DNA from 3 places in the Streptomyces sp. NPDC054834 genome. Region 2 is predicted to be linked to each of the others. Evidence: predicted binding sites of a transcription regulator. Region 2 holds the regulator's gene; each other region holds the start of a gene.
What was found. Region 2 encodes HrcA, which represses chaperone genes, less so after heat shock. Its sites were predicted from a motif close to TTNGCACTCNGNNNNNCNGAGTGCNAA; they were not measured.
Positions count from the first base shown of each region.

Region 1: groES (co-chaperone GroES) is a predicted target of HrcA. The motif match lies at 1,273-1,299, and genes of this name have one in related genera.
Region 3: groL (chaperonin GroEL) is a predicted target of HrcA. The motif match lies at 1,387-1,413, and genes of this name have one in related genera.

Region 1 is NZ_JBSGZV010000004.1:116,440-119,714, reverse strand. Features, by position in the region: gene groL (chaperonin GroEL) at 1-684, opposite strand, end outside; gene groES (co-chaperone GroES) at 818-1,126, opposite strand; gene ACWGJM_RS07805 (hypothetical protein) at 1,447-2,133, opposite strand; gene ACWGJM_RS07800 (polysaccharide deacetylase family protein) at 2,133-3,080, opposite strand; gene ACWGJM_RS07795 (class I SAM-dependent methyltransferase) at 3,171-3,275, shown strand, end outside.
Region 2 is NZ_JBSGZV010000013.1:16,813-20,087, forward strand. Features, by position in the region: gene ACWGJM_RS19125 (DUF3097 domain-containing protein) at 1-437, opposite strand, end outside; gene ACWGJM_RS19130 (MBL fold metallo-hydrolase) at 469-1,194, opposite strand; gene hrcA (heat-inducible transcriptional repressor HrcA) at 1,368-2,384, shown strand; gene dnaJ (molecular chaperone DnaJ) at 2,385-3,275, shown strand, end outside.
Region 3 is NZ_JBSGZV010000001.1:375,548-378,822, reverse strand. Features, by position in the region: gene thrC (threonine synthase) at 1-203, shown strand, start outside; gene ACWGJM_RS01730 (ubiquitin-like small modifier protein 1) at 314-589, shown strand; gene ACWGJM_RS01725 (cold-shock protein) at 1,050-1,256, shown strand; gene groL (chaperonin GroEL) at 1,577-3,199, shown strand.

The DNA of each region.
Region 1 (3,275 bases), on a different contig from region 2:
GATCGAGGAGATCTTGCCCTGGTTGATGAGGATGTACGGGTCCTCGAGGACGGCCTCCATGCGCTCCTGGTCCGTCACGAAGTACGGCGACAGGTAACCCTTGTCGAAGGCCATGCCCTCGGTGAAGTCCAGCTCCAGACCGAAGGTGTTGGACTCCTCGACGGTGATGACACCGTCCTTGCCGACCTTGTCCATCGCCTCGGCGATGAGCTCGCCGACCTGCTGGTCCTGGGCGGACAGCGCGGCGACGGCGGCGATGTCGGACTTCTCGTCGATCGGCCGGGCCGAGGCGAGCAGGTCCTCGGACACCGCGGCGACGGCGGCGTCGATGCCCTTCTTCAGGGCGGCCGGGGAGGCACCGGCGGCGACGTTCTTCAGGCCCTCGCGGACGAGCGCCTGGGCCAGCACGGTGGCGGTGGTCGTACCGTCACCCGCGATGTCGTTGGTCTTGGTCGCCACCTCCTTCACCAGCTGGGCGCCGAGGTTCTCGTACGGGTCCTCGATCTCCACCTCACGGGCGATGGTGACGCCGTCGTTGGTGATGGTCGGGGCGCCGAACTTCTTGTCGATGACGACGTTGCGGCCCTTGGGGCCGATCGTCACCTTGACCGTGTCGGCGAGCTTGTTGACGCCGCGCTCGAGGGCGCGACGGGCGTCCTCGTCGAACTTCAGGATCTTCGCCATGGGAGCGTAGCCCTCTCGGGAAATCTAGGGTGCAAATAATGCTGTCGGTCAAACGAACTGCGCCCCCGGCGCCCGGCTTGTTAACGGTCGCGGGGGCCGAGGGCGCAGCTCGAAGCAGGAATGCTCGAGGTGATTACTTCTCGATGATCGCGAGCACGTCGCGAGCCGAGAGAACGAGGTACTCCTCGTTGTTGTACTTCACCTCGGTGCCGCCGTACTTGCTGTAGAGCACGACGTCGCCGACGGAGACGTCGAGCGGAAGACGGTTACCGTCCTCGAAGCGGCCCGGGCCCACGGCCAGGACGACGCCCTCCTGGGGCTTCTCCTTGGCGGTGTCCGGAATGACCAGGCCCGAAGCCGTGGTCTGCTCGGCGTCCAGCGGCTGGACCACGATGCGGTCCTCGAGCGGCTTGATGGCAACCTTGGAGCTGGCGGTCGTCACGATCCGACCTCCCCCTTCGGAGATCTCACGGGGTTAACTGTCTGAGGTGGCGACCAGGTCGATCCGTCGTCGCGGGTGCCGGACCTGCCCGTCGCTGTGTTGGCACTCTCCTCTGTCGAGTGCCAGACCCGAGACTATGACCGCGATTAGCACTCGGTCAAGCGGAGTGCCAATTGCCGTGCGGCGCGTCTGCCGTGGGGCGGGTTCAGCGGGCGTCTGCTGGGGCTGCCGCCCCCAGGCCTCCGCTTCGGCCTGGACGGCCTCGTCCTCAAACGCCGGACGGGCTGGATGGGGCTGAGCAGCGCTCAGAAGTGTCGTCCTCAGATGTAGTCCTCCAAGCGGCCCACCGTCAGGCCCCGGGCCTGCACCTGGCGCAGGAGGCGCAGGGCGGTGGGTTCTTCGGGGGCCATCCGGATGATGTCGCCGGGGCGGAGGTGGTGGGCGCCCCTGGTGTAGGTGAGGGTGTCGGCGGTCATGGAGACGCGCCAGAGGACCACTGCCGAGACGCCGCAGTCGGCGGCGGCCCGCAGGGTGGTGGTGTCGTACGTGCCGTGGGGCGGACGGAAGAGGCGGGAGCGGGGTTTCTGCCGCCGGCCGCAGACCTCGGCGCTGTCGGTGAGGAACATGGTGACCGGGAGGCGCAGTTCGCGGACCATGTCGACGAAGCGCGGGTCCTTCTCGGCGGTGTCGTCGTAGGTGAGGAAGACGACCTTGTCGGGGGTGGGGACGCGGTCGACGACGGGGGGCAGGGAGGCGCCCCTGCGGCGGCGGGCGCGGGGGCGGAGCGGAACGCGGGCCGGGGGTTTCGGGGCGGGGACCAGCGGGGTCCGCAGACCCCAGTGGCGGTACGCCAGGTCGCGGGCGGGCGCGGGCTGCCGTACCCGCTGGGCCGCTTTCTCGCCCAGTCGTTCGATGGGGTCGACGGACTGGGCGCAGCCGGTGACGAGGAGTGCGGCCCCGGTGAGCGCGGCGGCGGCCAGGGCCCGGTGTCGCCGCCACCGCCGCATCACAGGTAGTCCTCCAGGCGGGCCACCGCGTACCCCTCGCGGGTGACCCTGTTCAGGAACCGGCGCATGTCGTCGATCATCGTGCCGTTCCAGTCGTCCCGTCCCCGGAAGTGGGTCAGGACGATGTCGCCGGGGTGCAGGCTCTGGTCGTCCTCCCGGTACTCCCAGTGGTCGACGAAGACCTCCTCGTCCCAGATGGGCGCGTACTTGATGCCGCAGGACTTGGCGGCGACGAGGGTGTCACGGTTGTAGTTGCCGTAGGGCGGGCGGAAGACGGTCGGGCTCTTGCCGAACTGCTTGCGCATGATCCGCTGCATGCCGCAGATCTCGTCATGCTGCTCCTCGTAGGACAGGCCCGGCAGGTAGGGGTGGGTGAGGGTGTGGTTGTTGAGGGTGATGCCCTTGCCCTGCATCTTGCGGAAGTAGCCGTAGTCGTTCTCGACCAGGTAGTTGCTGAGGAACGCGGTGTAGGGGATCTTCAGGTCGCTCATCATGCGCAGGAAGGCCGGGTCCTTCTCGGCGCCGTCGTCGATGGTGAGAAAGACGACCTTCTGCTTGGTGGGGATCGTGGTGAAGACGGGGGGCAGGTTCAGTTCCTCCTGGCCGTGGACCTCGAATCCGGCGCGGGCGGTGATCCTCGGTTTGCGGGCGGGGGGCGGCGGAGGCGTCAGGGGGGCCGCGTCCAGACCCCAGCGTTTCGCGGCGGCGACCAGGGCGGCGTGGGAGGCGCGCAGCCGGGAGGCGTAGGAGTCCAGGGCCTCGGCGGGCGCCTGCTGGTGCTGCTGGCCCGGGGCCGGCCGGACATTCGGTGCGGTGCCGGGTGCCGTACAGCCGGAGACGACACCGCCGGAGACGACGGCGGCCATGGCGAGCGCGACCGGGCCGCTGCGGGTGGCCGCTCGCCTCCACCACGCACCATTTTTGTCATTTTGTACTACTACTCGCATGGTGCCGGATCTTCGCAGAGCCCCCGTCCCGAACCCGCCTGACACCGCCGCCGCGGGCGCACCATCCACCGGCTGGCCCACAATGACCCGGTGAACGACCTGCTCCCCTTCCACTCCCTGCTCACCCCCGAGGGCCGCGCCCTCCTCGACGAGGTGCGCGGCACGGCACCGGCCGAGGAACTCGCCGTCGCCACC
Region 2 (3,275 bases):
GGGAGGTCGTCCACGCCCTCCAGGTACTCCACCACCACGCCCTCGATGCGCAGGTCGTCGCCCCACACCTTCTCGACCAGTTCCGCGTCGTGCCGGCCCTCGACGTAGATGCGCCCGGCGCGGGCCACGCGCGCGCGTGCGCCGGGGACGGCGACCGAACCGGAGGCGGTGCGGGCGGGACGTAGCGGAGCCGACGACGGCGGCCGCACCAGCGTGACCACCCTGCCCTCGAGCAGGAACCCGCGCGGCTCCAGCGGAAACACCCGGTGCTTGCCGAAGCGGTCCTCCAGGGTCACCGTGCCCGCCTCGCAGCGGATCACCGCGCCGCAGAATCCGGTGCCGGGCTCCTCCACCACCAGACCGCCCTCCGCCGGGACCTCCGGGACGGGCTTCGGCTTCTTCCACGGAGGGGTCAGGTCGGCGGAGTACTGGCGCATTCGGCAGACGATAGGAGAAGCCGTACCGCCATCAGGGCGACACGCCGAAACGCGCCGCCAACTCGTCGCGCTGCCGCCGCACGAACGCCGCGTCCACCACCGCTCCGTGACCGGGCACGTACAGCGCGTCCTCGCCCCCGAGGTCGAGCAGCCGGTCGAGGGCGGCGGGCCACTGGGACGGTACGGCGTCGGGGCCGGCCTGCGGTTCGCCGGACTCCTCGACCAGGTCGCCGCAGAACACCACCTCGGGCTCGCCGGGGACGAGGACCACGAGGTCGTGGGCGCTGTGCCCCGGGCCCACGTTGGCCAGCAGCGCCTGGCGGCCGCCGCCGAGGTCGAGGGTCCACTCGCCCGAGACCAGATGGCGGGGCACGGGAAGAGCGTTCACCGCCTCGTCCGCCTCCGCCACCGGCAGGCCCTGCCGGACGGCGTCCAGGCGGAGCTCCGCGCGTTCGTGCGTGAGCAGCGCGTCCATGCCCACCGCCGCGAACATCTCCGCGCCCGCGAAGGCCGCCGCACCGAGCACATGGTCGAAATGGGGGTGGGTGAGCGCGAGATGGGTCACACGGCCCCCGGCCAGCTCCTGCGCCTGTGCGCGCAGGAGCGCGCCTTCGGCGAGACTCGACCCGGCGTCCACCACGAGCGCCGTACCCTCGCCGAGGACCAGCCCCGTCGTGCAGTCCCAATGCGGCAGCCGGACCCGCCCCACCCCGGCGGCCACCCGCTCCCACCCCAGCTCTTCCCAAGTCACGGTCATACCGCGACGCTAGCGGGTACGACCACACCCAGGTACAGCGGCACGAACCGGCCTTGCCCGGGGTGTACCCCACGGCCGTACACTGGGCCGGGGAATGCTGGCACTCACAAGCGCAGAGTGCCAGGCGAAGGGCCCGAGGGCCGCAGGGGACGACTTTCTGGAGGTGTGCGCGGATGCTGAGTGAACGCAGGCTTCAGGTGCTGCGCGCCATCGTCCAGGACTACGTCGGCACCGAGGAGCCCGTCGGCTCGAAAGCGCTCACCGAGCGGCACAGCCTCGGCGTCTCCCCGGCCACCGTCCGCAACGACATGGCGGCCCTGGAGGACGAGGGGTACATCGCCCAGCCGCACACCAGCGCCGGGCGCATCCCCACCGACAAGGGCTACCGGCTCTTCGTCGACAAGCTCGCGGGCGTCAAGCCGATGACCGCCCCCGAGCGGCGGGCGATCCAGAACTTCCTCGACGGCGCCGTCGACCTCGACGACGTCGTGGCCCGCACGGTGCGGCTGCTCGCGCAGCTGACCCGGCAGGTCGCGGTCGTGCAGTACCCTTCGCTGACCCGCTCGACCGTGCGGCACGTGGAGCTGCTCTCGCTCGCCCCCGCGCGTGTGATGCTCGTGCTGATCACGGACACCGGCCGGGTCGAGCAGCGGATGGTCGACTGTCCGGCCCCGTTCGGCGAGGCGTCTCTGGCGGATCTGCGCGCGCGGCTGAACAGCCGGGTCGCGGGTCGCCGGTTCGCGGATGTGCCGCGGCTGGTCGAGGACCTCCCGGAGGGCTTCGACGCAGAGGATCGCGGTACGGTCTCGACCGTGCTCTCCACCCTGCTGGAGACACTCGTCGAGGAGAATGAGGAGCGGCTGATGATCGGCGGTACCGCCAATCTCACCCGTTTCGGACATGACTTTCCCCTCACCATCCGGCCGGTGCTCGAAGCACTGGAGGAGCAGGTCGTCCTGCTCAAGTTGCTGGGCGAGGCGAAGGATTCGGGCATGACCGTGCGCATCGGCCACGAGAACGCCCATGAGGGACTCAACTCCACGTCGGTGGTGTCGGTCGGCTACGGTTCGGGCGGCGAGGCGGTTGCCAAGCTCGGCGTGGTCGGACCGACCCGCATGGACTACCCGGGAACGATGGGAGCGGTACGCGCAGTGGCACGGTACGTCGGACAGATCCTGGCGGAGTCGTAAGTGGCCACGGACTACTACGCCGTTCTCGGCGTGCGCCGCGACGCGTCGCAGGAAGAGATCAAGAAGGCCTTCCGTCGGCTCGCGCGCGAGCTGCATCCGGACGTCAATCCTGATCCCAAGACGCAGGAGCGCTTCAAGGAGATCAACGCCGCCTACGAGGTGCTGTCGGACCCGCAGAAGAAGCAGGTCTACGACCTCGGCGGCGATCCGCTCTCGCAGTCCGGCGGCGCCGGCGCGGGAGGCTTCGGGGCCGGTGGCTTCGGCAACTTCTCCGACATCATGGACGCCTTCTTCGGTACGGCGTCCCAGCGCGGCCCGCGCTCGCGGACGAGGCGCGGCCAGGACGCGATGATCCGCATCGAGGTCGAGCTGGACGAGGCGGCCTTCGGTACGACCAAGGACATCCAGGTCGACACGGCGGTGGTCTGCAACACCTGCAACGGCGAGGGTGCCGCGCCGGGCACGACCGCCCAGACGTGCGACATGTGCCGCGGCCGCGGTGAGGTGTCCCAGGTCACCCGGTCCTTCCTGGGCCAGGTCATGACCTCGCGCCCCTGCCCGCAGTGCCAGGGCTTCGGCACGGTCGTGCCGACGCCGTGCCCGGAGTGCGCCGGCGACGGCCGCGTACGCTCCCGGCGGACCCTGACCGTGAAGATTCCGGCCGGTGTCGACAACGGCACCCGCATCCAGCTCGCCGGTGAGGGCGAGGTCGGGCCGGGCGGCGGTCCCGCCGGTGACCTGTACGTCGAGATCCACGAGCTGCCGCACTCCACCTTCCAGCGGCGCGGCGACGACCTGCACTGCACGGTCACCATCCCGATGACCGCGGCCTCCCTCGGCACCAAGGTGCCGCTGGAGACGCTGGACGGCATGGAGGAGGTCGACATCCGC
Region 3 (3,275 bases), on a different contig from region 2:
GCATCTTCGCGGAGACCGCGGGCGGCGTGACGGTGGGCGTCACGCAGAAGCTGATCAAGGGCGGCGTCCTCGACCCGACCAAGACGACCGTCGTCCTCAACACGGGCGACGGCCTCAAGACCCTGGACGCGGTGGCAGGCACCGGCCTGACCGCCACGATCCGTCCTAACCTCGATTCGTTCCGACAGGCCGGCCTCGCGTAGACGTTCTGACTGCGGGCCGGCGAGGGCCGGCCGCGCCCTCGCGGCGGCAGCCGCGTCTCAGAACAGCCCCGCGCGCCCAGCCCCGCTTACCCGACCGGAGGTCACACCGCATGAGCGTCACCGTCCGCATCCCGACCATCCTGCGCACCTACACGGGCGGCCAGGCCGAGGTCAAGGCCGAGGGTGCGACCCTCGCCGACGTCATCTCCGACCTGGAGAAGAACCACACCGGTATCGCCGCCCGCGTCCTGGACGACCAGGGCAAGCTGCGCCGCTTCGTCAATGTGTACGTCAACGACGACGACGTGCGTTTTGAGCAGGGTCTGGAAACGGCGACCCCGGACGGCGCGGGCGTCTCCATCATTCCGGCCGTCGCCGGCGGCTGACGCGGTCGGCGCGGCTGACAGAATGACAGATCATTACCGTCGGTAACACCGGTTACCGAGTGTTCATCGAATTGCCCCCTCCGTGAGAGAAGCGGAGGGGGCAATTCAGTGTGATTGAGCGCGGTACAGTTGGGGAACGCGCTCCAGAACCCCGGGTCGAGAACCCCGGATTCGCACCGCACACCCGACAAGAAGTAGCCAAACTGTGCGTGCCTTTTGAGCCTTATGAGCCTTTTATGGGGTCCGACTTGCCCTGAATTCAGCCGAATTTTTGGCAGATTCCCGACCGCACCCGTCCAGATTTCTCGTCCGATTGACCTGTTGCAGACGGCAGTTGGACAGATACATTCAGCCGCGGTCGACGCGTTCCGGCGCACGCCCCCAATCCTTGGGGGGTGAGGTCTGACCCGGATCCGCGAGGTGTGGATCTGTGCAAGGGCCAGTAATAGGGGAGTTAGGCATGGCTCAGGGCACCGTCAAGTGGTTCAACGCGGAGAAGGGGTACGGCTTCATCGCGGTCGACGGTGGTGCGGATGTTTTCGTCCACTACAGCGCGATCCAGATGGACGGTTACCGCACCCTGGAAGAGGGTCAGCGGGTCGATTTCGAGATCTCGCAGGGCCAGAAGGGGCCGCAGGCGGACATGGTTCGGCTCGCGACCAGCTGAAGCACGCGCCGACTGACAGCGACGTTCTTCTGTACATCTTCGAAGGGCTCGTACCCCCCGGGGTACGAGCCCTTCGGCCTGCCCGGACGCCGTGGCGGCCCGCTGTTCACCTGGGGATCCGCTCGAGCCGCTTGCACTCGGCATGGGCGAGTGCTAATCATTGGCGTTAGCACTCTGAAGGTGAGAGTGACAACGAAGGACCGGGTCGGTGAGGCCCGCAGGCCAAGTGGGGCAAGGAACCACGGGGTCCGCGAGCCGTCCGTCGCGGGCGCGGGCGCGGTCCGAAGGAATCACCCCCAGTCCTGGAGGGACCACTTCACATGGCCAAGATCATCGCGTTCGACGAGGAGGCGCGGCGCGGCCTCGAGCGCGGCATGAACCAGCTCGCGGACGCCGTGAAGGTGACGCTCGGCCCCAAGGGCCGCAACGTCGTCCTCGAGAAGAAGTGGGGCGCCCCCACGATCACCAACGATGGTGTCTCCATCGCCAAGGAGATCGAGCTCGAGGACCCGTACGAGAAGATCGGCGCCGAGCTGGTCAAGGAAGTCGCCAAGAAGACGGACGACGTCGCCGGTGACGGTACGACCACCGCGACCGTTCTCGCCCAGGCCCTGGTCAAGGAGGGCCTGCGCAACGTAGCCGCCGGCGCCAACCCGATGGCCCTCAAGCGCGGTATCGAGAAGGCCGTCGAGGCCGTCTCCGCCGCCCTGCTGGAGCAGGCGAAGGACGTCGAGACCAAGGAGCAGATCGCTTCCACGGCCTCCATCTCCGCCGCCGACACCCAGATCGGCGAGCTCATCGCCGAGGCCATGGACAAGGTCGGCAAGGAAGGCGTCATCACCGTCGAGGAGTCCCAGACCTTCGGTCTGGAGCTGGAACTCACCGAGGGTATGCGCTTCGACAAGGGCTACATCTCGGCGTACTTCGCCACCGACATGGAGCGTATGGAGGCCGTCCTCGACGACCCGTACATCCTGATCGCCAACTCCAAGATCTCCTCGGTCAAGGACCTGCTCCCGCTCCTGGAGAAGGTCATGCAGTCGGGCAAGCCGCTGCTGATCATCGCCGAGGACGTCGAGGGCGAGGCCCTGTCGACCCTGGTCGTCAACAAGATCCGCGGCACCTTCAAGTCCGTCGCCGTCAAGGCCCCGGGCTTCGGCGACCGCCGCAAGGCCATGCTCGGCGACATCGCCATCCTCACGGGCGGCGAGGTCATCTCCGAGGAGGTCGGGCTCAAGCTGGAGAACGCCACCCTCGACCTGCTGGGCAAGGCCCGCAAGGTGGTCATCACCAAGGACGAGACCACCATCGTCGACGGCGCCGGCTCCTCCGACCAGGTCAACGGCCGCGTCAACCAGATCCGCGCCGAGATCGAGAACAGCGACTCCGACTACGACCGCGAGAAGCTCCAGGAGCGCCTGGCCAAGCTCGCGGGCGGCGTGGCCGTCATCAAGGCCGGTGCCGCCACCGAGGTCGAGCTCAAGGAGCGCAAGCACCGCATCGAGGACGCCGTCCGCAACGCCAAGGCGGCCGTCGAGGAGGGCATCGTCGCCGGTGGTGGCGTGGCCCTGCTCCAGGCCTCCCAGGTCTTCGAGAAGCTGGAGCTCGAGGGTGACGAGGCGACCGGCGCCAACGCCGTGAAGCTCGCGCTGGAGGCCCCGCTGAAGCAGATCGCCGTCAACGCCGGCCTCGAGGGCGGTGTCGTGGTGGAGAAGGTGCGCAACCTGACCCCGGGCCACGGCCTGAACGCCGCGACCGGCGAGTACGTCGACCTGGTCAAGGAAGGCATCATCGACCCGGCGAAGGTGACCCGTTCGGCTCTTCAGAACGCCGCCTCCATCGCCGCGCTGTTCCTCACCACCGAGGCCGTCATCGCCGACAAGCCGGAGAAGGCCGCCGCGCCCGCCGGTGGCGGTATGCCGGGCGGTGACATGGACTTCTGATCGGCCGGTTCCGGTTGATCTGCGTCCTTACCGAGGGCGGTATCTCCTGCTGACGCGGGGGGTACCGCCCTCGGGC